DNA from 4 places in the Bradyrhizobium sp. I71 genome. Region 4 is predicted to be linked to each of the others. Evidence: predicted binding sites of a transcription regulator. Region 4 holds the regulator's gene; each other region holds the start of a gene.

Region 1 (5,693 bases), 960 kb from region 4:
CCACCGCAAGATCTGCCTGATCCCCTCCTCCGCCCACGGCACCAACCCGGCTTCGGCCGCGATGGCCGGCATGGACGTGGTGGTGGTCGCCTGCGAGAAGAACGGCGACGTCGACGTCAATGATCTCCGCGCCAAGGCAGAGAAGCATTCGAACGACCTCGCCGCAGTCATGATCACCTATCCCTCGACGCATGGCGTGTTCGAGGAGCACATCCGCGAGATCTGCGACATCGTCCACGCCCATGGCGGCCAGGTGTATCTCGACGGCGCCAATCTCAACGCCCAGGTCGGCCTGAGCAGACCGGGCGATTACGGCGCCGATGTCAGCCATCTCAACCTGCACAAGACCTTCTGCATCCCGCATGGCGGCGGCGGTCCCGGCATGGGCCCGATCGGCGTCAAGGCGCATCTTGCGTCGTTCCTGCCGGGTCATCCGGCAACGAATGCCGAAGCACCGGTCGGCCCGGTCTCGGCCGCGCCGTTCGGCTCGGCCTCGATCCTGACCATCTCCTACATCTACATCCTGATGATGGGCGGCGAAGGATTGAAGCGCGCGACCGAGATCGCGATCCTCAACGCCAACTACATCGCAGCGCGTCTCGATGCGCACTTCCCGGTGCTCTACAGGAACGAGAAGGGCCGCGTCGCGCATGAATGCATCGTCGACCCGCGGCCGCTGAAGACGACCTCAGGCGTCACCGTCGACGACATCGCCAAACGGCTGATCGACTACGGCTTCCACGCGCCCACCATGAGCTTCCCGGTGCCGGGCACGCTGATGATCGAGCCGACCGAGTCGGAATCGAAGGCGGAGCTGGATCGTTTTTGCGACGCCATGATTGCGATCCGCAAGGAGATCGCCGAGGTCGAGGCCGGCCGCTTCAAGATCGAAGCCTCGCCCTTGCGTCACGCTCCGCATACCGTGCACGACATCGCCGATGACGATTGGAATCGCGCCTACACCCGCAGCGAAGGCTGCTTCCCCGACGGCGTCTCGCGCACCGACAAGTATTGGTGCCCCGTGGGCCGCGTCGACAACGTCTACGGCGACCGCAATCTGGTGTGCTCGTGCCCGCCGGTGAGCGATTACGCGCAAGCCGCGGAGTAGGATTTGTAGGGTGGGTCAGCGGGCGGTCGCGCGAAGCGCAGGCCGCCGGCGTAACCCACCACTTCAGCTTTCGCGGAGATAAACAGTGGTGGATTACGCCTTCGGCTAATCCACCCTACTACACCGAAATGCGCCGCTAGGGCGAGATCAACGACCGGCGCTCGCCATCCCAGCGCCAAAGCCGTTCACTGGTGAGACGCGTGCCGCCCCACCAGCGTTTGATCGGGTTGGGACCGCGAAAATCTTCCCGGCCGGCCAGGACCGCTTCGCCAAACTCCGTCAGCGACAGCCGGCTCCGGCGAAAGGCAGCATTGCGACTTCTCGCGTTGTCCGGATCGAGTGTCGCCAGCTTGCCGTCCAGACCCGCGATCGCTGGCGCCGGACCAAATGCGAGCCCTTCGAGCAGCGCGCCCAATTCCCACGGATCGAACACGCGTGTTGCCAGCGCGCCCAGCCGAAACAGCTCATCGGTGCGATTGTGTCCACCTGCAATCCGCTCGAGCAGCCGAGTCTCGGTCGCGCCCAGTCCCGTCGCCGGCGACGGCAGTTCTGCGAGCAGGTCTTCCATGGCCGGCTTCAGGAAAGACAGCTTGCCGAGCGGCCTGCCGAGCAGCCCGGCGCAAAGCTCGGGCGTCGGCGCGCGGTAAGCTTCCCAGGCCATGCTGGCGATCCCAAGATCGCTTTCCGTGATATCGACCTGCCGCACGTCACGGTGACGAAGCTCTGAGGGATCTGCTCCGCGCAGATCGAAATCGACGCGTCGCAATCTCAGCTTCTCCGTGATGGATGGTTCGGAACGCAAGTAATCGAGGAGCCAGATCAACTGCAATTGACTATTGGGTTCAGGATCGAACCACAGTTCGATGAGATCGACCCCGTAGGTTTCGCAGACCCAGAGCAACGCACCCGCCCGATCCTGGCGCCTGAGAAGGGGCGATTGACGGACGCCGACGCAATCCGACCAGTGCATCCCGTTAGACCACCACCTGGAGGCGAGATAGCTGTTGAGGTGGTCAGCCGTGGGAAGTGGCCCGGAAGCGAAGCGATAGATGAAGGGGACGACCATGTCGGCGCGATCGGCGTGGGCAAGACCGACGCCGGACGAGCTGGTCAAGATCACACGCTTCATCTCGACGCGTCCTTCCTCACGCCAAACGAAACGGGCACCGAAGACGTCGGCAACTCAACGTCCTCAGTGCCCGCTCCTCGCGAAAAACTTTTCGTTGGTCGAAGCTTACTCGTCCGCCGGCTCCTCGCCGTCGGCGTCGCGCTCCGGCGTGCCGGCCAGAATCTGCTCGGCGATCAGGCCGGAGTTCTGGCGGATCGCGGTCTCGATCTTGGCGGTGATGTCGGGGTTGGCCTTCAAGAACGCCTTCGAGTTCTCGCGGCCCTGACCGAGGCGCTGGCTGTCATAGGAGAACCAGGCGCCGGACTTCTCGACGATGCCGGCCTTGACGCCGAGATCGAGGATCTCGCCCATCTTGGAGACGCCCTCGCCGTACATGATGTCGAACTCGACCTGCTTGAACGGCGGCGCCAGCTTGTTCTTCACCACCTTGACGCGGGTGGTGTTGCCGACCACCTCGTCGCGCTCCTTGATCGCGCCGATGCGGCGGATGTCGAGGCGGACGGAGGCGTAGAATTTCAACGCATTGCCGCCGGTCGTCGTTTCCGGCGAGCCGTACATCACACCGATCTTCATGCGGATCTGGTTGATGAAGATCACCATGGTGTTGGACTTGTTGATGGAGGCCGTGAGCTTGCGCAGCGCCTGGCTCATCAGGCGGGCCTGCAGACCCGGCAGCGCATCGCCCATCTCGCCCTCGAGCTCGGCCTTCGGCACCAGCGCCGCGACCGAATCGATCACCATCACGTCGACCGCGCCCGAGCGCACCAGCGTGTCGCAGATTTCCAGCGCCTGCTCGCCGGTGTCCGGCTGCGAAATCAGGAGCTCGTCGATGTTGACCCCGAGCTTGCGGGCATAGACCGGGTCGAGCGCGTGCTCGGCGTCGATGAAGGCGCAGATGCCGCCCTTCTTCTGCGCTTCCGCCACCGTATGCAGCGCCAGCGTGGTTTTGCCCGAGGATTCCGGCCCGTAGATCTCGACGATACGTCCCTTGGGCAGGCCGCCGATACCGAGCGCGATGTCGAGCCCGAGCGAGCCGGAGGACACCGCCTCGATGTCCATGGACCGGTCGTTCTTGCCGAGCTTCATCACCGAGCCCTTGCCGAACTGGCGCTCGATCTGCGAGAGCGCGGCGGCCAGAGCTTTACTCTTGTCCATGGAAGATCCTTCGACGATACGCAAGGCAGTTGCGGACATTGGGTCGTGCTCCTTATGGCGAGGATTCGCGTGAGGGACAAACAATTGGCGAGGCAGCTCGGCGATAAAAGCAATGTACCCTATTTGTTCCAGGTTCGCAATATGTTCTTTTGCGGAAGATGCGGGTGCTGGCCTGTTTCCGACCGCAGTGGCCTGGTTTGATTTTGGGAGTGGCCCAGTTTGGACTTTTGGTGCTGGGAGGGCGGGAGAAACCCGTCTGCGCATTTTACGGCGCCCCAGCTGATCGCCTCGCCAAGTCAAACTCTCCCGGCTTGGCTAAGGCCGCCCGCGTTCTAGTGCCAGCTGGATCGAAGTTCAAACTGGCAGAGTAAGGCCACCTCAGTTGGCGGCCTCTTCGTTTTTTCGTCTTTGTTCAAAAGGGACCTCCATCGCGTTTACTGTCCCGAGCGCCTCGTCTTCATCGATGAGACCTGTCATCGCCCGGTCGCAGTCATGGAGCTTCGCAGTCATGGAGCTGCGGTCGTTATGCTCGCCGGAGAGGCCAGCCCCTCGCATCTATGAGTGCACAGTCTCACACTCTCCTGCTTCACGCGGTCGGGAACACGCTATCGTGGCGATGATTCGGATGGCTGATCCGCGCGTGAAGAGGGGTGGGGGTTTATGCTTAAGGGGCGAGCCCGGTGGCATCGCATGATGTCACGGGCGGTGCGTGCGGGCTTTGTGCTCGGCGCGATGGTGTCGTGCGGCCTGGCTGGACAGGAGGCGGTCGCGGCCGAGAACGGGGCGGGTTTCTATCTGCTCGGCGGACGCGGGCCGATGGCGGGCTATCTGGCCTCGCCCGGGGTCTATTTCGAGAGCGACACCTATGTCTACGACGCGTCACTCGATGCGAAGAAATTGCTGCCGGCGGGCGGGCGGATCGTCGCGGATGTCCGCAGTCAGGTGCGGGCCGATTTCCTGAGTGGGACCTGGGTGACGCCCTGGCAGTTTCTCGGCGGCAATCTCGCCGTCGGCGCCACCATGCCTGTCGGCTATGTCCGCGTCTCGGCAGGCGTCGAATACGACGCGCCCGCGACGAAACAGGTCATCAACCAGGCGCTGCGCGACAGTGCGACGGTCGTCGGCGACCCCGTGGTCTCTGCGATGCTCGGCTGGCATTCGGGCAAATTCCACTGGACCACGGGCGTCATGGTCAACATGCCGGTCGGGGACTATCGCGACGGGGAGCTCGCCAATCTGGCCTTCCACCGCTGGGCGAGCGATCTGTCCGGCGCCCTGACCTGGTTTGATCCCGACACCGGGATCGATCTGTCCACCGCGGTCGGCATGACCTTCAACGGCACCAACAACGCGACCGACTACCGGACCGGCACCGAATTCCACGTCGAGTGGGCGGCCTCGAAGGCGCTGACCAGCGCGCTCTCGGCCGGCGTCATCGGCTATCACTACCAGCAGCTCACGGGCGACAGCGGCGCCGGCGCCACGCTTGGCGCCTTCAAGGGGCGCGTGACGGCGCTCGGCGGCACGATCGCTTATAATTTCGAGGCGGGGACGACGCCTGTCTCGGCGCGGATCAAGGTGCTGCGCGAGTTCGAGGCCGAGAATCGCGCCTGCGGGACCGTGGGTTTGCTCACCGTGGCGCTGCCCCTCACTGCGGCACGCTAAAGCATGATCCGGAAAAGTGCGAAGCGGTTTTCCGGAAAGATCATGCGTAAGCAACAACCTAAAGCGCGATGACGTTTCATCCAAATCTCATCGCGCTTTAGCCATGAAAAGGGGCCGCGCCATCGCGCGGCCCTCGCTGTTCGGGACGAACGGCCGTCGTCCTCAGGACTTGTTGAACTCGAGCGGCGGCGGCGTCAGGTTGAGCTTGAAGGGTGCGACCTGCAGACCCTTGGCGTCGAGGTCGAAGCTCATCAGATCGACGGTCCGGAGCACCTGATCCCTGTAGCCCTTGATGTAGTACTTCTTCGCACGCAGATCGGCGATCGAGGTCCATTGCGTGTATTCGAGCTCGCCGCCCTTCGCCGCGGAGTCGATGAAGCCGATCGGAATGTCGAAATTGTTCATGATGTGCTCGACGAGGCGCACCGTCTGCGGGCCGTCGGCAACCTGCTTGGCCGAAGCGGCGTAGCCCAGCGCCCGGATGAAGCGCGAGGGCGGCGTTGGATCGCCGGGAATGCCAAGCAGGCCCGAGCCCTGGCCGAAGGGTTCGAAGCTCTTGCTTCCGATCTTGAGCGCGGCAGCGCCGACCGGCGAGATCCTGACGTAGTTGCGGACATTGGTGAGATGCCAGTCGAA
Region 2 (5,693 bases), 2.4 Mb from region 4:
ATATGGCTGACCGCGGTGTCGACGGCGCTGCGCGATTGCGCGATCTCGCCGACTGCCGCGGACGTCGTCGTCTGCACGGCCTGCGATGCGTTGGCGATGTCGTGGTTGGCCGACACCATCGTCTCGGCCGTCTTCTGCAGGTGGTGGAAGCGTTCCGACTGGTTCGCGACGCGGCTTGCGACCTCCTGGACGTTGCCGGCGATGTCGGCGAGTTCCACGCCGAGCCCGCCGATGCGGTCGGCGAGCTGGTCGATCAGCCGCTCGGCGAGGGTGCGGTTGGAGCCGGTGTCCATGACGGCAAGGTGTGCGACGGACATGTTCGATGAGTCCTCCAGTCAGAGCCGTTCACCGGCTCACGGCGGCATTCCCATTCCAAATTCGACCTTAGAGGATGATTCGCCGCGGCCGTCTTGCCTGAGCGTGCACTACAGCTTGTAGGCAGTGCGAAATCCGCCCCAGTGCCGGCCTTGCACGCGGATCGGGACGTCGATCTCGCGCATCATCACCGTGTTGCCGTTGCCCATGTCCCGCGCATAGCTCTGGACCAGGTACGAGCGCAGGTTGCGCGCGGCAGCGAGCCCCGCCGGATCGTTGAACATCCGCCGGTTGCGGCTGTTGGCCGTGTTCCAGGCGACGTCGCCGGGCCGCTGCGTGTGCGAATAGATCTTGTTGTGGACCGGCAGGAAGCCGTTGCGGTCGACCATGGCGCAGAACGCCATCCGCGGCTCCCTCGCCAGAAAGGCTTCCTGGAACGGCGGCAGGGCGCGGTCGGCCCAGTCCAGATATTTCGTGCGGAATTGCTGCGGATTGGTGCCCGCAATTTCCACGTAGTCCGTGTCGAACAGGTCCTCCAGCTTGACCTCGCCGCGCGCGACCGCCTGCTCGAATATCTTGGTCAGCGCATTGCCCGCCTCCATGGCACGGGTGACCAGCTCCGTGTTCTCCTCATGGATCGACCAGAGCTTGTCCTCGATCTTCTCGTTGAGCGCGGCGCTGGCACCAACGAATTGCGCGCGGGCGCCTGCCTTGGATTGCTCGACCACGCGCAGGCGGCAGGCGCCGATGTCTTCGAGGGTGCCTTCGATCATCGCTTGCGGTGCAAGCCTGGCTGCATCCGCGCCGCCGATCAGAACGCCGTCCATCGCGATTTCGTAGACCGGCATGACCCCGCGCGTGGTCTCGAACCTGAGATGGCAGGGCAGCCGCTCGGTCTTGCGGCGGTCGGCGTGCTCGCTCTGGCCGAGCAGCACGGCGCAGCGCGATTTCAGCTTTTGAGCAAAAGTGGTAACGGCCTTGCCGGCGCTGGCGACGCTCTCGCCATGGGTCTCGGCCGCCTTGGTCGCGGCATCGATCTCGGCCGCGCTCTCGCCGACCGAGATGATGAACTCCGAGGCGCTGGCGGCATTTCCGGAAACTTCGCTGGTCGTGGCGTTCTGCTCGGCGACCGCGCCGTTGACGGTGTCGAACACCGGGCGGATCGCCTCGATCGCCTGCGAAATGCGGTGCACGGCATCGGCAGAGCCGGCGGCGTCGCGCTGGAGCGCGTCGATCTTCCTGGTGATCTCTTCCGTCGCGCCCTGGGTCTGCACCGCGAGCGCCTTGACCTCGGTGGCGACGACCGCAAAGCCTCTGCCCGCATCGCCGGCGCGTGCGGCCTCGATGGTGGAGTTGAGCGCGAGCAGCGTCGTCTGCCGCGCGATCTGCGCGATCAGATTGACGACATTGCCGATGGCGGCGGAGGATTCGCGCAGGCGCTCGACATTGGCGCGGGCTTCCTGCGCCGCGGCGCTGGCCTCGTCGGCGAGCTTGCCGGCATTGCGGACCTGCGCGCCGATCCCTTGCGCGGACTGGGTGAACTTGTCGGCGGCATGGGCGAAGGTGGAGGCGGTCGACTGCGCCGCGTTGGTCCGGCCGGTCAGGGCGTCGGTGCGGTCGCGAATGGCGGCAAGCGTCGCGGCGGTCGCCTCGGCGCCGCCGGCCACCGAATTGGCGGCGCGTTCGAGCTGGCGGATCATCGCGCCCAGCTCGAGTTCCAGCAGTTCCAGGATTTCCCGGGCCGAATCACTTTCGGCGGCCGGCGCGGTCGCGGAATGGGCCGCCGGCTGCGGAGCCTCCAGGGCTGTCGCAGGCGCAGCCGGGTCCGGCAGACGCTTCCGAAATAATCCGAACGCCATCGGGCCTCTCTTGTCGGAGAACGGTCGGGCGCTATTTTCGCAGTCCGGAATGAAATCAGGGTTAACGGTGCCTGACCTCTAGGCACGGGCGAGTACGGTGTTACCTTAAAGTCGTAGAGCCTCTTTCATTCCGGTGGGTTGGCGGCCTATAAGGCCGCGCTTCCCACGCTCACCTTGGCGCACGATTCCTTAACGAGACCACGCATGGCCGGACATTCCCAATTCAAGAACATCATGCACCGCAAGGGGCGGCAGGATGCCCAGAAGTCGAAACTGTTCGGCAAGCTGGCGCGGGAAATCACCGTCGCGGCCAAGCTCGGCACGCCCGACCCCGCCATGAACCCGCGCCTGCGCGCCGCCGTGATCGCCGCGCGCCAGGAGAACATGCCGAAGGACAACATCGAGCGCGCCATCAAGAAGGCGCTCGGCAGCGATGGCGAGAACTATGACGAGATCCGCTACGAGGGCTACGGCCCCGGCGGCGTCGCCGTCATCGTCGAGGCGCTGACCGACAACCGCAACCGCGCCGCTTCCGACATTCGCTCCTTCTTCACCAAGTCCGGCGGCAATCTCGGCGAAACCGGCTCGGTGTCCTTCATGTTCGACCGCACCGGCGTCATCGAATATGACCGCAGCGTCGCCTCCGACGACGCCATGCTGGATGCCGCGATCGAGGCCGGCGCCGACGACGTGGTCTCGGGCGAGAACGGCCACGAGATCTACGCCTCGACCGAAGGCTACCGCGACGTCGCCAAGGCGCTGGAAGCCAAGTTCGGCGAGCCGCGCAAGGCCGCGCTGATCTGGAAGCCGCAGAACACGGTCACCGTCGATGACGAGACCGGCGAGAAGCTGCTCAAGCTGATGGACCTGCTCAACGAGCACGACGACGTGCAGCAGGTCTACGCCAATTTCGAGATATCGGACGCGCTGGTCGCGAAGATGGGCGGGTAGGGCTCGCGTGTCCCGGACGCGCTGCAGCGTGAAACGCTGCTGCGCAGAGCCGGGACCCATCGTTCTCCGGGTCCAGACGCCTTCTGGGCCCCGGTTCAGCGTCGCGGCACTGCGTGCCGCGCTACGCCCGGGGCACGAGACCGCCTTTCCCCTGTTACTTCCGTTCTGTTTCTGTTTCCCCCGCGGCGGCCAGCCGCTATCACTGGCCCATGACCGCGCTCCCGATTCGTGGCCCCGTTCGCATCATCGGCATCGACCCCGGCCTGCGCCGCACCGGCTGGGGCGTGATCGAGGCCGAAGGCAATCGCCTGATCTACGTCGCCTGCGGTTCGGTGGAGCCGCCGGACGATCTGCCGCTGTCGAGCCGCCTGCTCGCGATCCATGAAGGGCTCGCGGCCGTTCTCTCCAACCACCAGCCGATGGAAGCGGCGGTCGAGCAGACCTTCGTCAACAAGGACGGCGTTGCCACGCTGAAGCTCGGCCAGGCCCGCGGCGTCGCCATGCTGGCGCCCGCAATGTTCGGCATCTCTGTCGCCGAATATGCGCCGAACCAGGTCAAGAAGACCGTGGTCGGCGCCGGTCACGCCGACAAGCAACAGATCGCGATGATGCTGAAGATATTGCTGCCCAAGGCCGAGCCGCCGTCCGCGGACGCCGCCGACGCGCTCGCCATCGCCATCACTCACGCCCATCACCGCCAGAGCACGGCGCTGCGGCTGAAGGTGGCGGGTCTCTAATGCGCGTTGTGAGGCACAGATGAGCCGCATGGACGGTGTGCTCCCTCCCCCCTTGTCGGGGAGGGTCGGGGAGAGGGGTAGCCGCAGCGGCGGTGCCGCCGTCATTGACGAGCCTGGCGCGCAGTCCTCACGCCTTCGAGACAATCCCCGTGTGGCACCCCCCTCCCTGACCCTCCCCCACAAGGGGGGAGGGAACGGACAGATGATGCCGTGCGTCCTTCAAGCGATGGGTGCGCAGCGATGATCGGCAAGCTCAAGGGCCTGATCGATTCCTACGGCGAGGATTTCGTCATCCTCGACGTCGGCGGCGTCGGCTACCAGGTGCACTGCTCCTCGCGCACGCTGCAGCATCTGCCCTCGCCCGGCGAAGCCGCCGTGCTGTCGATCGAGACCTATGTCCGCGAGGACCAGATCAAGCTGTTCGGCTTCCGCACCGACCAGGAGCGCGAATGGTTTCGCCTGCTCCAGACCGTGCAGGGCGTCGGCGCCAAGGTCGCGCTCGCCGTGCTCGGCACGCTGGCGCCGGCCGATCTCGCCAATGCCATTGCGCTGCGCGACAAGGCCGCGGTGGCACGCACGCCCGGCGTCGGCCCCAAGGTCGCCGAGCGCATCGTCACCGAGTTGAAGGACAAGGCGCCGGCCTTTGCCAATGTCGATCCCGCCGTCGTGCATCTCGCCGGCGCCGTCGACGACCAGCGCGCGCCGCGCCCGGTGGCGGATGCGATCTCCGCGCTGGTCAATCTCGGCTACGGCCAGCCGCAGGCCGCCGCCGCCATTGCATCGGCGTCGCGTAGTGCGGGCGAGAATGCCGAGACCGCGCAGCTCATTCGTCTTGGCCTGAAGGAGCTCGCGAAGTGAGCGATCCCAAGGCCAGCCGCATGGTCACTCCCGAGCGCCGCAGCGACGATGTCGGCGATACCGCGCTGCGTCCGCAATCGCTGTCCGATTTCGTCGGCCAGCAGCAGGCGCGCAAGAACCTGTCGATCTTCATCGAGGCGGCGCGCAAGCGCGGCGAGGCGCTGGATCACGTGCTGTTCGTCGGGCCGCCCGGCCTCGGCAAGACCACGCTGGCGCAGATCGTGGCCAAGGAGCTCGGCGTCGGCTTTCGCGCCACCTCGGGGCCTGTCATCGCCAAGGCCGGCGATCTCGCCGCCCTCCTCACCAATCTCGAAGAGCGCGACGTGCTCTTCATCGACGAGATCCATCGCCTCAGCCCGGCCGTGGAAGAAGTGCTCTATCCCGCGATGGAGGATTTTCAGCTCGACCTCATCATCGGTGAGGGGCCCGCCGCGCGCTCGGTGAAGATCGAGCTGTCCAAGTTCACGCTCGTCGGCGCCACCACGCGCGCAGGCCTTTTGACCAATCCGCTGCGCGACCGCTTCGGCATCCCGGTGCGGCTGAATTTCTACACGATCGAGGAGTTGGAGAGCATCGTCAGCCGCGGCGCGCGCGTGCTCAATGTCGGCATGAGCGCGGACGGCGCCAACGAGATCGCGCGCCGGGCCCGTGGCACGCCGCGCATCGCCGGCCGCCTGCTGCGGCGCGTCCGCGATTTCGCCTCGGCGGCCGATGCCGCCACGATCGACCGCAAGATCGCCGACCACGCGCTGAGCGCGCTCGAGGTCGACGCCGCCGGCCTAGACGCCATGGACCGCCGCTATCTCACGACCATCGCGCTCAACTATGGCGGCGGCCCGGTCGGTGTCGAGACCATGGCCGCCGCGCTGTCCGAGCCGCGCGATGCGATCGAGGACATCATCGAGCCCTATCTGATCCAGTGCGGCTATCTGCAGCGCACTCCGCGCGGCCGGCTGCTCACCTCGCACGCCTT
Region 3 (5,693 bases), 110 kb from region 4:
CGGCGCGGATGCCCGCACGTCCGAGAATGACGCCGCCGGTCGGGAAGTCAGGTCCCGGCACGATGTTGATGAGCTCGTCAATAGTGAGCGCAGGGTTGTCGATCAGAGCGACGCAGGCGTCGATGACCTCGCCGAGATTGTGCGGCGGGATGTTGGTCGCCATGCCGACCGCGATGCCGCCCGCGCCGTTGACGAGAAGGTTCGGGAACTTGGCCGGCAAGACCGATGGCTCGGTCTCGTTGTTGTCGTAGTTCGGCTGGAAGTCGACGGTGTCCTTGTCGATGTCGGCCAGCAGAGCCAGCGCCGCCTTCGTCAGGCGCGCTTCGGTGTAACGATAGGCGGCCGGGGGATCGCCGTCGACCGAACCGAAATTGCCCTGACCGTCGATCAGCGGCACGCGCATCGAGAAGTCCTGCGCCATGCGGACCATGGCGTCGTAGATCGACTGGTCGCCGTGCGGGTGATACTTACCGATGACGTCGCCGACCACGCGGGCGGACTTGACGTACTTCTTGTCGGGCGTGTGCCCCTGCTCGTTCATCGAGAACAGGATGCGGCGGTGTACCGGCTTCAGTCCGTCGCGCGCATCGGGCAGCGCACGTGCCACGATCACGCTCATGGCGTAGTCGAGGTACGACTTCTTCATCTCCTCGAAGATGGAGACGGGGCGAATGTCCGAGGGTTGCGCCGGCTGGTCGCCGGGCTTGTTGTCGTCGTCAGCCAAGGGGGAATCCGGTGAGATTTTGTCTGGGAATCATATAGCGCATCGGGGGGCGGATAACCACCCTCGCGGAGGGCCGAGAAGCGCTTTTTCCGCTTATTTTTCCAATGGCTTACGGCTTAGAGCAGGATATCTCGGACAGCCCCGGAAATGGCTCCGCGGAACCGCCGCCATGCCCCAGAATCCGCGCAGCCAGGGAGGCCCCGCGAGCCCCGTTCGCAGCAGCCGGGGGGCCGCGACGGTCCATCTCCCCGATGTCGGACGATTTGAGTTCAAGCCGAACATGAAGCGGGCCCGGAAAACCCGAGCCCGCTCCATCGATTAGGCGGAATTACTGATACGAAACGCCAAGCTCCGTCCGCTCGGCGTCTCTCGATCCTCGTCCTCAGAACGGGATATCGTCGTCCATGTCGCTGTTGCGGCCGCCGCCGGCGGCGACGGGACGGCGCGGTGCGCTGCTGACGGGACCGGAGGAGCCGAAATCGCCGCCCGGCTCGTCGCCGAAGCTGCCGCCTCCTCCGCCGCCACCGCGGCCATCGAGCATCGTCAGCGTCGAGTTGAAGCCCTGGAGCACGACCTCGGTCGAATACTTCTCGACGCCGCTCTGGTCGGTCCATTTGCGGGTCTGCAGCGCGCCCTCGATGTAAACCTTGGCGCCCTTCTTCAGGTATTGCTCGGCGACCTTGCAGAGCCCTTCATTGAAGATCACCACGCGATGCCACTCGGTCTTCTCCTTGCGCTCGCCGGTCGCCTTGTCACGCCATGTCTCGGAGGTCGCGATGCTCAAATTCGCGATCGGCCGCCCGTCCTGGGTGCGGCGGATTTCAGGATCCTTGCCGAGATTTCCAACCAGAATGACCTTGTTGACGCTTCCCGCCATCGCCTGTCTCCACTCCGAATGCCACTGAATTTCAAAAGGGCGAATCCCGCTGCCCGCGTTCCTCTGCGCCCCGTTGACGCGACCCTATACGCTTGCGGACACCGATCAGCCCGCCACCCCCAAGGTTATCCCCACATATAGCATCCCGCCCGGCTATGTTCCAGATTTGTTCTTCGCGCCAAAAGCACTGAACAGATACTGGTCACACGCCGATGGCGCGGACCCCGGATGGAACTTTTCCGGGTTCCCGCGGAGGGCAAAAACCGCTTAACATTCATCAAGTTGGAGCCACTTCAATCAGTAGGCGAGTGTGGCATTTCGGAGACGGATTTTGCCCTTTCCTTGGGCTATCGTTGCCTTGGAATTAGTTCATATGGGCGTCGCGCCTGATCAGCCCGCTTCGGGGACTTCGAGAAGCGGGCGAAACTGGGGAGACTGCAATGAATAAGATTCTTTTTGGTGCAATCAGTGCAATGGCGTTGGGGCTGGCGGCCCCCGCAAGCGCGGCCGATCTTGCCGCCCGTCCCTACACCAAGGCTCCAGCGCCGGTTGCCGCCATCTACGACTGGAGCGGCTTCTACATCGGTATCAACGGCGGCGGCGGCACAAGCCGCAAGTGCTGGGACTTCGTGACCCCGGCGACCGGCGTTCTGGTCGGCGAGGGCTGTCACAATGCGACGGGCGGCACCGTCGGTGGCCAGGTCGGCTACCGCTGGCAGTCGACGAACTGGGTGTTCGGCTTCGAGGGCCAGGGCAACTGGGCCGATTTTTCCGGCGACAACATCAGCGCGGTGTCCGGCCTTCGCAACCAGTCCACGATCGACTCTTTCGGTTTGATCACCGGGCAGATCGGCTATGCCTGGAACAACGTGTTGCTCTACGTGAAGGGCGGCGCCGCCGTCGTCGGCGATCGCTATCGGACCTACGATGTGGCGACCGGCCTCGAGTTCGACCGGGCCAACGAGACCCGTTGGGGCGGTACAGTGGGCGTGGGCGTCGAGTTCGGATTTGCGCCGAACTGGTCGGTCGGCTTCGAGTACGATCACATCTTCCTGGGCCACCGCACGATCGACTTCACCGGATCCGGCAATTTTGTCACGGCTCCGCTCGGTGTTTTCACTGCCTCCAATCGCATCGGCCAGGACGTCGATATCGGTCTCATCCGGTTGAACTATCGCTGGGGCGGCCCGATGATCGCAAGGTACTGATATCTCGCTGATATTGTTGGAGAACAAAGGCCGGCCTTGCGCCGGCCTTTCTTCTTTGGGCGCGTATTGGTTGCCGGGAAAACGAGTCAGTAACCATTACCTTTTGCGTCGTTGTGGCTTTTCGGAGACACAACTTGCGGCTTTGGTGGTGTAAGCACAACCTCAGTTGGGCCGTTGAGTCCGCTGCCCTTCCGGTCACGGAAGGCAATAACAGAAACTGGGACTGGGATTTAGTTAAAGATGAAGAAAGTTTTGTTGGCTTCGGCCTGTTTGTTCGCTCTTGCGGCCCCCGCTTCGGCTGCTGATCTCGCAGCCCGCCCCTACACCAAGGCTCCTGTGGCCGTTGCCTCAGTCTACAACTGGACCGGCTTCTACCTCGGTATCGTCGGCGGCGGCGCCTGGCAGGACGCTTCCGACATCAAGATGAAGGGCGGCTTCGTCGGCGGCACCGCCGGCTACAATTGGCAGACCGGCAACGTCGTGTTCGGCATTGAGGCGGATGGCGCCTGGGCTGATGTCAGCGACTCGATCACGGGCGCAACCGTCGTTCCCGGCTTCGGTGTTGCGACTGCTACGCTGAACTCCAAGATTGACGCGATGGGCACCGTGCGCGGCCGTATCGGCTGGGCTGTCAACAACGTCCTGTTGTACGGCACCGGCGGCTACGCCTGGGTCGACAACAAGATCACCGTCTCCGCACTCGGCCTCAGCGCGTCGGAGAGCAAGTTCCACTCTGGCTGGACGGTCGGCGCTGGCGTCGAGGCGTTCTTCGCACCGCAGTGGTCGGTCAAGGGCGAGTACCTCTATCGCAGCCTCGGCGGCGAGGACTACTTCTCCGGCGCCCTCGCCACCAACACGCTTGAGATGCACACCGTGCAGGTCGGCGTGAACTATCACTTCGGCGCCCCGGTCGTCGCCAAGTACTGATCTTAAGTACGGATCGCGACCGACGTCATATCGTCACGAAAGGCCGGCGCCAGCGCCGGCCTTTTTGTTTTGCCGGACACTTCGCTCGAAGTGTCCGCTCCTGCTGCCAGATGCCGCCAGCGCGCCAACAATCCGTTGACGATTCGCAAGTCGCACTGGAAATCCGCCGCCGTTCTTCCTACGTTCGCTGCCATACCCATCGGCGCCGTTCCCGGTTCCGGGCGAAGCGCGCCTTCAACATTGGCGCGATCGCGCGTCTTTGGATTCCTTAAGGACCAGCGGGATGGACGAAGTGATCAAGGCGAAGCGCCAACAACAGAACGCGGGCTCCAGCCTGCGCGCAATTACGATCCGTGGCGCGCGCGAGCACAACCTCAAGAACATCGACGTCGAGATCCCCCGCGACAAGCTGGTGGTGTTCACCGGCCTCTCCGGTTCCGGCAAATCCTCGCTCGCCTTCGACACCATCTACGCCGAGGGCCAGCGCCGCTACGTCGAATCGTTGTCGGCCTATGCCCGCCAGTTCCTCGAGATGATGCAGAAGCCCGACGTCGACCAGATCGACGGCCTGTCGCCGGCGATCTCGATCGAGCAGAAGACGACGTCGAAGAACCCGCGCTCCACGGTGGGCACGGTGACCGAGATCTACGACTACATGCGCCTGCTCTGGGCCCGCGTCGGCGTGCCCTATTCGCCGGCCACGGGCCTGCCGATCGAGAGCCAGACCGTCTCGCAGATGGTCGACCGCGTGCTGGCGCTGCCCGAAGGCACCCGCCTCTATCTGCTCGCGCCGGTCGTGCGCGGCCGCAAGGGCGAGTACAGGAAGGAGCTTGCCGAATGGCTCAAGAAGGGCTTCCAGCGCGTCAAGATCGACGGCACCTTCCATGAGCTCGCGGAAGCGCCGACGCTGGACAAGAAATTCCCGCACGACATCGACGTCGTCGTCGACCGCATCGTGGTGCGCGCCGACATCGGCCAGCGCCTCGCCGAAAGCTTCGAGACCGCGCTGAAGCTCGCCGAGGGCCTCGCCGTGGTCGAGTTCGCCGACGCGCCGACGTCCGCGCCTGCCGAAGAGAAAGAGAAAAAGAAGACCGCGAAGATCCACGACAAGAGCGGCCCCGAACGCATCCTGTTCTCGGAAAAGTTCGCCTGCCCGGTTTCCGGCTTCACCATCCCCGAGATCGAGCCGCGCTTGTTCTCGTTCAACAATCCCTATGGTGCCTGCCCGGCCTGCGGCGGCCTCGGCGTCGAGCAGCATGTCGACGAGGACCTCGTCATCCCCGAAAAGGACCTGACGCTGCGCAAGGGCGCGATCGCGCCCTGGGCCAAATCCTCATCGCCCTATTACGTGCAGACGCTGACCGCGCTCGGCAAGCACTACAAGTTCACGCTCGATACCAAGTGGAAGGATCTGCCGAAGAAGACGCGAGACGCGATCCTCTACGGCTCCGGCGACGATGAGATCAAGTTCTCCTACGAGGATGGTGTCCGCTCCTACGACACCAAGAAGCCGTTCGAGGGCGTCATCACCAACATCAACCGCCGCTATCGCGAGACCGAGAGCGAGTGGGCGCGCGAGGAGCTGGCGAAATATTTCCACGACGTCCCCTGCGAGGGCTGCAAGGGTTTTCGCCTCAAGCCCGAGGCGCTCTGCGTCAAGGTCGGCGGCAAGCATATCGGCGAGATCTCGGAGCTGTCGGTCAGGAAGGCTGGCGAGTGGTTCGAGACCGTGCCCGGCGCGCTCAACGCGCAGCAGAACGAGATCGCCGGCCGCATCCTGAAAGAGATCCGCGAGCGCCTGACCTTCCTGCTCGATGTCGGCCTCAACTATCTCACGCTGTCCCGCTCCTCCGGCACGCTGTCCGGCGGCGAGAGCCAGCGCATCCGCCTGGCCTCGCAGATCGGCTCGGGCCTGACGGGCGTGCTCTACGTGCTGGACGAGCCCTCGATCGGCCTG
Region 4 (5,693 bases):
TCGTGCTCGACATCGACTTCTCCAAGGCGATCGCCTGCTGGGCGGGACATGCCGGTTGCCAGCCCGAGGCCATCGTCGCGCGCTATGCGCGTGACGAGGCCTACCGGCTGCACGAGATGGGCAAGATCAGCGACGAGGACTATTTCGCCTCGCTGCGCGCGTCACTTGGAATCGGCATCTCGGACGCGCAGTTCCTGGAAGGCTGGAACGCGATCTTCGCAGGCGAGATGCCCGACATCGCCGAGCTGTTGCCGCGCGCGGCGAAGCAGATGCCGCTCTATGCCTTCTCCAACACCAATCGGCCGCATGTGGACTATTTCTCAAAGGAATATGCCGGCGTGCTCGGCCACTTCCGCGAGCTGTATCTGTCGTCCAGCATCGGCCTGCGCAAACCGGACCCGGAGGCGTTCGACCACGTCGTCGCCGCGATCGGCGTGCCGGCCGGTCGCATCGTATTCTTCGATGACCTCGCCGAGAACATCGAGGGCGCGCGGGCGCGCGGCTTGAACGCCGTGCACGTGACGTCACCCGGCGACGTCGGGAATGCGTTGAGGGCGCTTGGCATCTGAATGCCAGGCAGTCGCCGCGACAGGTCATGCCCGCGGTTCCCGGAGCCAAATTTGCAGGAGATGAGGAACCGAGCCGCTTTGTGCATTTTTGTACGGAGTTCCGGGAACGGAGTACCACCCTTCGGACTCATGAGTCCGTTGGGACTTCTACATCGGATTGATCGACGTGCTGGGCAAAACCTATCTCACCAAGCAAGCCTCTCTCCTGCTTGAATTCGCCAGAACCACCTCGGATTCTGACCTTTCCGCCAAGCTGATCAGCAAGGCGGCCGACCTGAAGTCCCTGGCCGATCCGCTGCCTGACAAGGATCCGAATCCCAGAGCTCCCGACGTCGCACCGGATGTCGGTCCGAGCGATCCGGCAGGACGTTGACCGATGTCGGCCGTGGCGCTCGTCATTCTCGTCCTCGCCATGGCTATCCTCGTGCCGGTCTGTCTCGCCTTCAGGATCATGCCGCGGCGGACGTGAACTCCCGCCGCCGCGACGGAAATCGCGCCGGATAAATCATCCTGCGTGCTGCTTTGCCTCGCGCCTGCACTCGGCTAGAACTCTCGCCAACGATTTGCAGGAGTTTCCGCTCGTGGCCCTCATGCCCGTTTCTGACGCGCTTGCCGCGGTGCTGGCGGATGCAGAGCCGCTACCTGAAGAGATGGTTTCCCTCGATGAGGCCTACCATCGCGTGCTTGCGCGCGACGTCGCGGCGCGGCGCACGCAGCCACCGCAGGCCATGTCGGCGATGGACGGCTACGCCGTGCGCGCGGCTGACGCGGCAACGGTCGATTCCAGGCTGGCGGTGGTCGGCGAGGTCGCGGCGGGTCGCCCGTTCGCGGGAAGGGTTGGCCCCGGCGAAGCCGTGCGGATCTTCACCGGCGGCGTCGTTCCCGACGGCGCCGATGCGGTCGTGATCCAGGAGGACACTGTCGCGGAAGGCAAGCTTGTCACGATCAAGGAAGCCGCGATTTCCGGGCGGCACATCCGCCCCGCCGGTGTCGACTTCCGCGAGGGAGACGTGCTGCTCCGCAAGGGAAGCCGTCTCACGGAGCGCGATCTCGCGCTGGCCGCCGGAATGAATCACCCGCATCTCGCCGTCTGCCGCCGTCCGAGGGTCGCGATTCTCGCCACCGGCGACGAGCTGGTGATGCCCGGCACCACGCCCGGTCACGGCCAGATCGTCTATTCCAATGGCTATGCCCTGCACGCGCTCGCCCGCAGCGCGGGCGCCGAGACCATCGACCTCGGCATTGCCGCCGATACGCTGGAGGCCACTTCCGCCGGCATCCGTCGCGCCCGGGAGAGCGGCGCCGACATCCTGATCACGACCGGCGGTGCCTCGGTCGGCGACCACGATCTGGTCCAGCAGGCGCTCAAGGACGAAGGCATCTCGATGGCGTTCTGGAAGATCGCGATTCGGCCCGGCAAGCCGATGATGCACGGACGGCTCGGCGCAATGCGCGTGATCGGCCTGCCCGGCAATCCCGTGTCGTCTTACGTGTGCGCCTTCCTGTTCATGGTGCCGTTGATTCGCGCCCTGTCGGGCCGTTCAGTGATTCATCATCGCCGCGAGCGCGCCGTGCTGGGCCGCGATCTCGGTGCCAACGACCAGCGCGAGGACTATCTGCGTGCGCGCCTGGAACAGCGTGACGACGGCACGCTCGTCGCCCTTCCCGTCAGCCATCAGGACTCCTCTCTGCTTGCGAATCTCGCTGCGGCGCAGGTACTTCTCGTGCGCGCACCGTTCGCGCCGAGGGCCGAGGCCGGCACGCCTTGCGAGGTGCTGCGCCTGCCGGTGTGAGCTGCACGGCCACACGCATGGCGCGAGCTTCGCTCTGTTCACCGTAAATTAAGCAGTTGCGGAACACATATCGAACATATAGTGTCCGTTCATGATTTGTTTCGAACGTGTAGCAGCTTATCGCTGACTTCCTCGTCTCGGAATTGAACGACATCAACCGGGGGATTTTGGTCGAGATGTTGACGCGCAAACAATACGAGCTTCTGCGATTCATCAGCGAACGTCTGAAGGAAAGCGGCGTGCCGCCGTCCTTCGACGAGATGAAAGATGCGCTCGACCTGCGCTCGAAGTCAGGCATCCATCGCCTGATCACTGCGCTTGAGGAGCGCGGCTTCATCCGCCGCCTGCCCAACCGCGCCCGCGCCATCGAGGTGATCAAGCTGCCCGAGTTGCAGGCCGCCGCCGGCAGTCGCCGCGGCTTCACGCCGAGCGTCATCGAGGGCAATCTCGGCAAGGTCCGCACGACCTCCAGCCCGCCTGTGGACGAGGGCGAGCGTCCCGTCGCGGTGCCCGTGATGGGCCGCATCGCGGCCGGCACGCCGATCGAGGCGCTGCAGACCCGCAGCCACACCATCAGCGTGCCGCCTGACATGCTCGGCTCGGGCGAGCACTACGCGCTCGAAGTGCGCGGCGATTCGATGGTCGAGGCCGGCATCCTCGACGGCGACATGGCGCTGATCCAGCGCAACGAGAGCGCCGATACCGGCGACATCGTGGTGGCGCTGATCGACGACGAGGAAGCCACGCTCAAGCGCTTCCGCCGCCGCGGGGCCTCTATCGCGCTCGAGCCCGCCAATGCCGCCTATGAGGTCCGCATTCTTCCGCCGAACCGCGTGAAGATTCAGGGCAAGCTGATCGGGCTTTACCGCAAGTACTGAGCGGTCGTTCGATATCTATTGGAGCGGATCACTGTCCGCTCCGGCTGGATGGTTTTTCCGGTTCTGCTCAGATTGTCCGGCCCCCTCTTTCGGCGCCATCCTCGACACGCCGCACGACGCAGCATCGCTTCGCGGGCCTGAGAGTTCGAGGACACGTGATGCGCCAGACTTTCCATGGACGATGTTGCGGCGCCGATCGCAGCATCAGCGACGTAAGCCGTTGCCATACAATCGCACCGCCATTCGGCAAGCGAGCTGGCAATGCTCTGGCTGGTCGGCGCCGCGAGGCGCCGACACGCGCCTTCCGAATACACAGGCGTCGGCTTTGTTCCTATCGAATCCGGGAAAGATAATGTGATCGCGGCTTGCGGCGTCCAGCCGCAGATTTGCCTACAACGAAGCAGAGCGTTGCGTGCTTCCACCCTGATAGAGGCCTGCGCCTCAAAAAGAGGTGCGGGTTGCTATCTTCGCATGAGGAGCACCCGATGTGTGACTACAGCCTGCATGCTGTCGCGACGCGCCCCGCCGAAGTCGGCGAGACGATAGTCACGACGACCTTCCGCGGCACCTCGACGCGCGGCTTCGCCTCCGAAGCCGATCTCTCCGTCGCGGTCTGCTTGCTGCCGGGAACGGAGCTCGCCTTCGCGGACAACGTCCGTTACGACAATCGCTGGATCTGGACGCGCACCGTGAACTCCCGCGTCGGCAAGTTCGGCAAGATCGACCCGCACATTCCCGATCGCCATCATGACGCGATCGAATTCCCCGACGGCAAATACGTGCTGGTGACACAGCTCGTCGAAGGCCAGCGCGCGACGGTGCTGCAACTGCCGGTGACCCAGCCGGTTGGCGAACGCGAGCACAAGCCGCAGATCGTCGCCGACACGCGGTCCACGATCACGCGCCTGCCGATCGGCTGACGTCGTCGCCCCCGGCCGATGGTCGTGGGCCAGGAATGAAATGCCATCGCCGGCCGAGGCCGGCGAGATGGTATGGTTTGCGTCCTGCGAGATCCCGACCGACCTCTCCCGCATCGCTCCTCAATCGTCCGCCTGCAAGTCCGTCTCCGATGGCGTTGCGTCCCGGTTGCGGGGCACGGCCGTCTTCGGCGCAAGGCTGCCGTCGAAATCCCCCTCGCCGGCGCCGGCCGGCAGCCAGGGGCGGCTCGTGCCTCTCGCCCTCACCGCCCGAACCGAGAAGCCGTCACCGCTCTGCGTCAGAGCCAGCGCGCCCTGACTGGCGAGCCGCGGCCTGTCGACCACCATCGCCGCGCAATCGGGCGGCGTGGGCCGCGCCGTCACCACCAGCGCGGCGCGGCTGCAATCATCAGCCAGAGCGTCGATGCGCAACGCCAACGCGACAAGCCGTCCGTCCGCGAGCGGCGTCACGCAGCCGGACTCGTCACACGACACACCGTCGGCCAGCGAGGCGCTGCCGGCATCGCGCGGATCGGCATCGGCAGCCAACCATTCCCTCAGCAGGAAGCCATCCTTGCTGGCGCGGATCACATGCAGCCGCCCGTCCCGGCCCCGCACGGCGACGCTCGCGCCATCCCCGGCAATCAGGATGTCGGGCTGCCGCACCGACATCGCCCAGAGGATCGCGGCAAGCAGCACCAGGGCACCGGACCAGCGCAGGGGCGTGCGCAACAGCCCCATCACGATGATCCCGAGGCTCGCCGCGATCAGCGGCGCGATCCCGAATGCGGGAATGCGGCCGACTGCACCGGGCAGTGCCGCCACCCAGCGCGAGACCGCGACCATCCACTCGATGCCGATCCCCATCAGCCACCAGAACACGCCGTCGAGCCCGAAGGGCGCCGCGATCAATCCCAGCAGTCCCGCCGGCATCACCAGCGCCGAGACCACCGGCATCGCGCCGAGATTGGCGAGCACGCCGTATGGCGTCACGCGGTGGAAGTGGAAGGCGGCATAGGGCGTGGTCGCAAGCCCGGCGATCAACGAGGCCAGGAACAGCATCGCGATCTCGCGGCCGCCCCACAGTGCGATCCGCGCCGTTGCGGAATGATCGGGCGATGCTAGCAGGTTCGGCATGCCGATCTGCACCAGCGCCACCAGCCCGAGCGTTGCCGCAAACGACATTTGAAAACTCGGATGAACCAGCGCCTCGGGCGCGACGGCCAGCACGATCAGCGCGGCCACCGCCAGCGTCCGGAACGTGATGGCGCGGCGATCGACCATCACGGCGATCAAAACCACCGCCGTCATGAAGAACGATCTCTGCGTCGCGACCTCGGCGCCGGACAGCAGCAGATAGAACGCAGCCGCCACCATCGCCGCGGCCGCCGACCATTTCTTGATGGCGAAGCCGGCCGCCAGCCCCGGAATCAGCGCCAGCAGCGCGCGCACCGCGAAGAACACGACGCCGGCGACGACCGCCATGTGATAGCCGGAGATCGACAGCACATGGCCGAGCCCCGAGACGAACATCGC

The links. The regulator LexA, encoded in region 4, represses DNA repair genes until DNA is damaged. The targets are predictions, from matches to a motif close to TGTTCNNNNTGTGTTCNG.
Region 1: a site for LexA is predicted at 3,506-3,523, ahead of recA (recombinase RecA). Genes of this name have one in related genera too.
Region 2: a site for LexA is predicted at 3,287-3,304, ahead of ruvC (crossover junction endodeoxyribonuclease RuvC). Genes of this name have one in related genera too.
Region 3: a site for LexA is predicted at 1,758-1,775, ahead of FJV43_RS36580 (single-stranded DNA-binding protein). Genes of this name have one in related genera too.

The regions. Positions count from the first base shown of each region.
Region 1 covers NZ_CP059398.1:958,223-963,915, forward strand. The annotation lists gene gcvP (aminomethyl-transferring glycine dehydrogenase) at 1-1,108, shown strand, start outside; gene FJV43_RS04820 (hypothetical protein) at 1,245-2,237, opposite strand; gene recA (recombinase RecA) at 2,343-3,431, opposite strand; gene FJV43_RS37140 (hypothetical protein) at 3,771-3,902, opposite strand; gene FJV43_RS04830 (transporter) at 4,083-5,057, shown strand; gene FJV43_RS04835 (choloylglycine hydrolase family protein) at 5,220-5,693, opposite strand, start outside.
Region 2 covers NZ_CP059398.1:2,415,776-2,421,468, reverse strand. The annotation lists gene FJV43_RS11980 (methyl-accepting chemotaxis protein) at 1-317, opposite strand, end outside; gene FJV43_RS11975 (methyl-accepting chemotaxis protein) at 426-2,174, opposite strand; gene FJV43_RS11970 (YebC/PmpR family DNA-binding transcriptional regulator) at 2,379-3,125, shown strand; gene ruvC (crossover junction endodeoxyribonuclease RuvC) at 3,335-3,862, shown strand; gene ruvA (Holliday junction branch migration protein RuvA) at 4,103-4,720, shown strand; gene ruvB (Holliday junction branch migration DNA helicase RuvB) at 4,717-5,693, shown strand, end outside.
Region 3 covers NZ_CP059398.1:7,715,475-7,721,167, forward strand. The annotation lists gene gyrA (DNA gyrase subunit A) at 1-724, opposite strand, end outside; gene FJV43_RS36580 (single-stranded DNA-binding protein) at 1,107-1,601, opposite strand; gene FJV43_RS36585 (outer membrane beta-barrel protein) at 2,042-2,809, shown strand; gene FJV43_RS36590 (outer membrane protein) at 3,050-3,736, shown strand; gene FJV43_RS36595 (hypothetical protein) at 3,739-3,936, opposite strand; gene uvrA (excinuclease ABC subunit UvrA) at 4,020-5,693, shown strand, end outside.
Region 4 covers NZ_CP059398.1:7,826,294-7,831,986, forward strand. The annotation lists gene FJV43_RS37105 (HAD-IA family hydrolase) at 1-569, shown strand, start outside; gene FJV43_RS37110 (hypothetical protein) at 736-942, shown strand; gene glp (gephyrin-like molybdotransferase Glp) at 1,151-2,362, shown strand; gene lexA (transcriptional repressor LexA) at 2,539-3,240, shown strand; gene FJV43_RS37125 (hypothetical protein) at 3,726-4,160, shown strand; gene FJV43_RS00005 (ComEC/Rec2 family competence protein) at 4,281-5,693, opposite strand, start outside.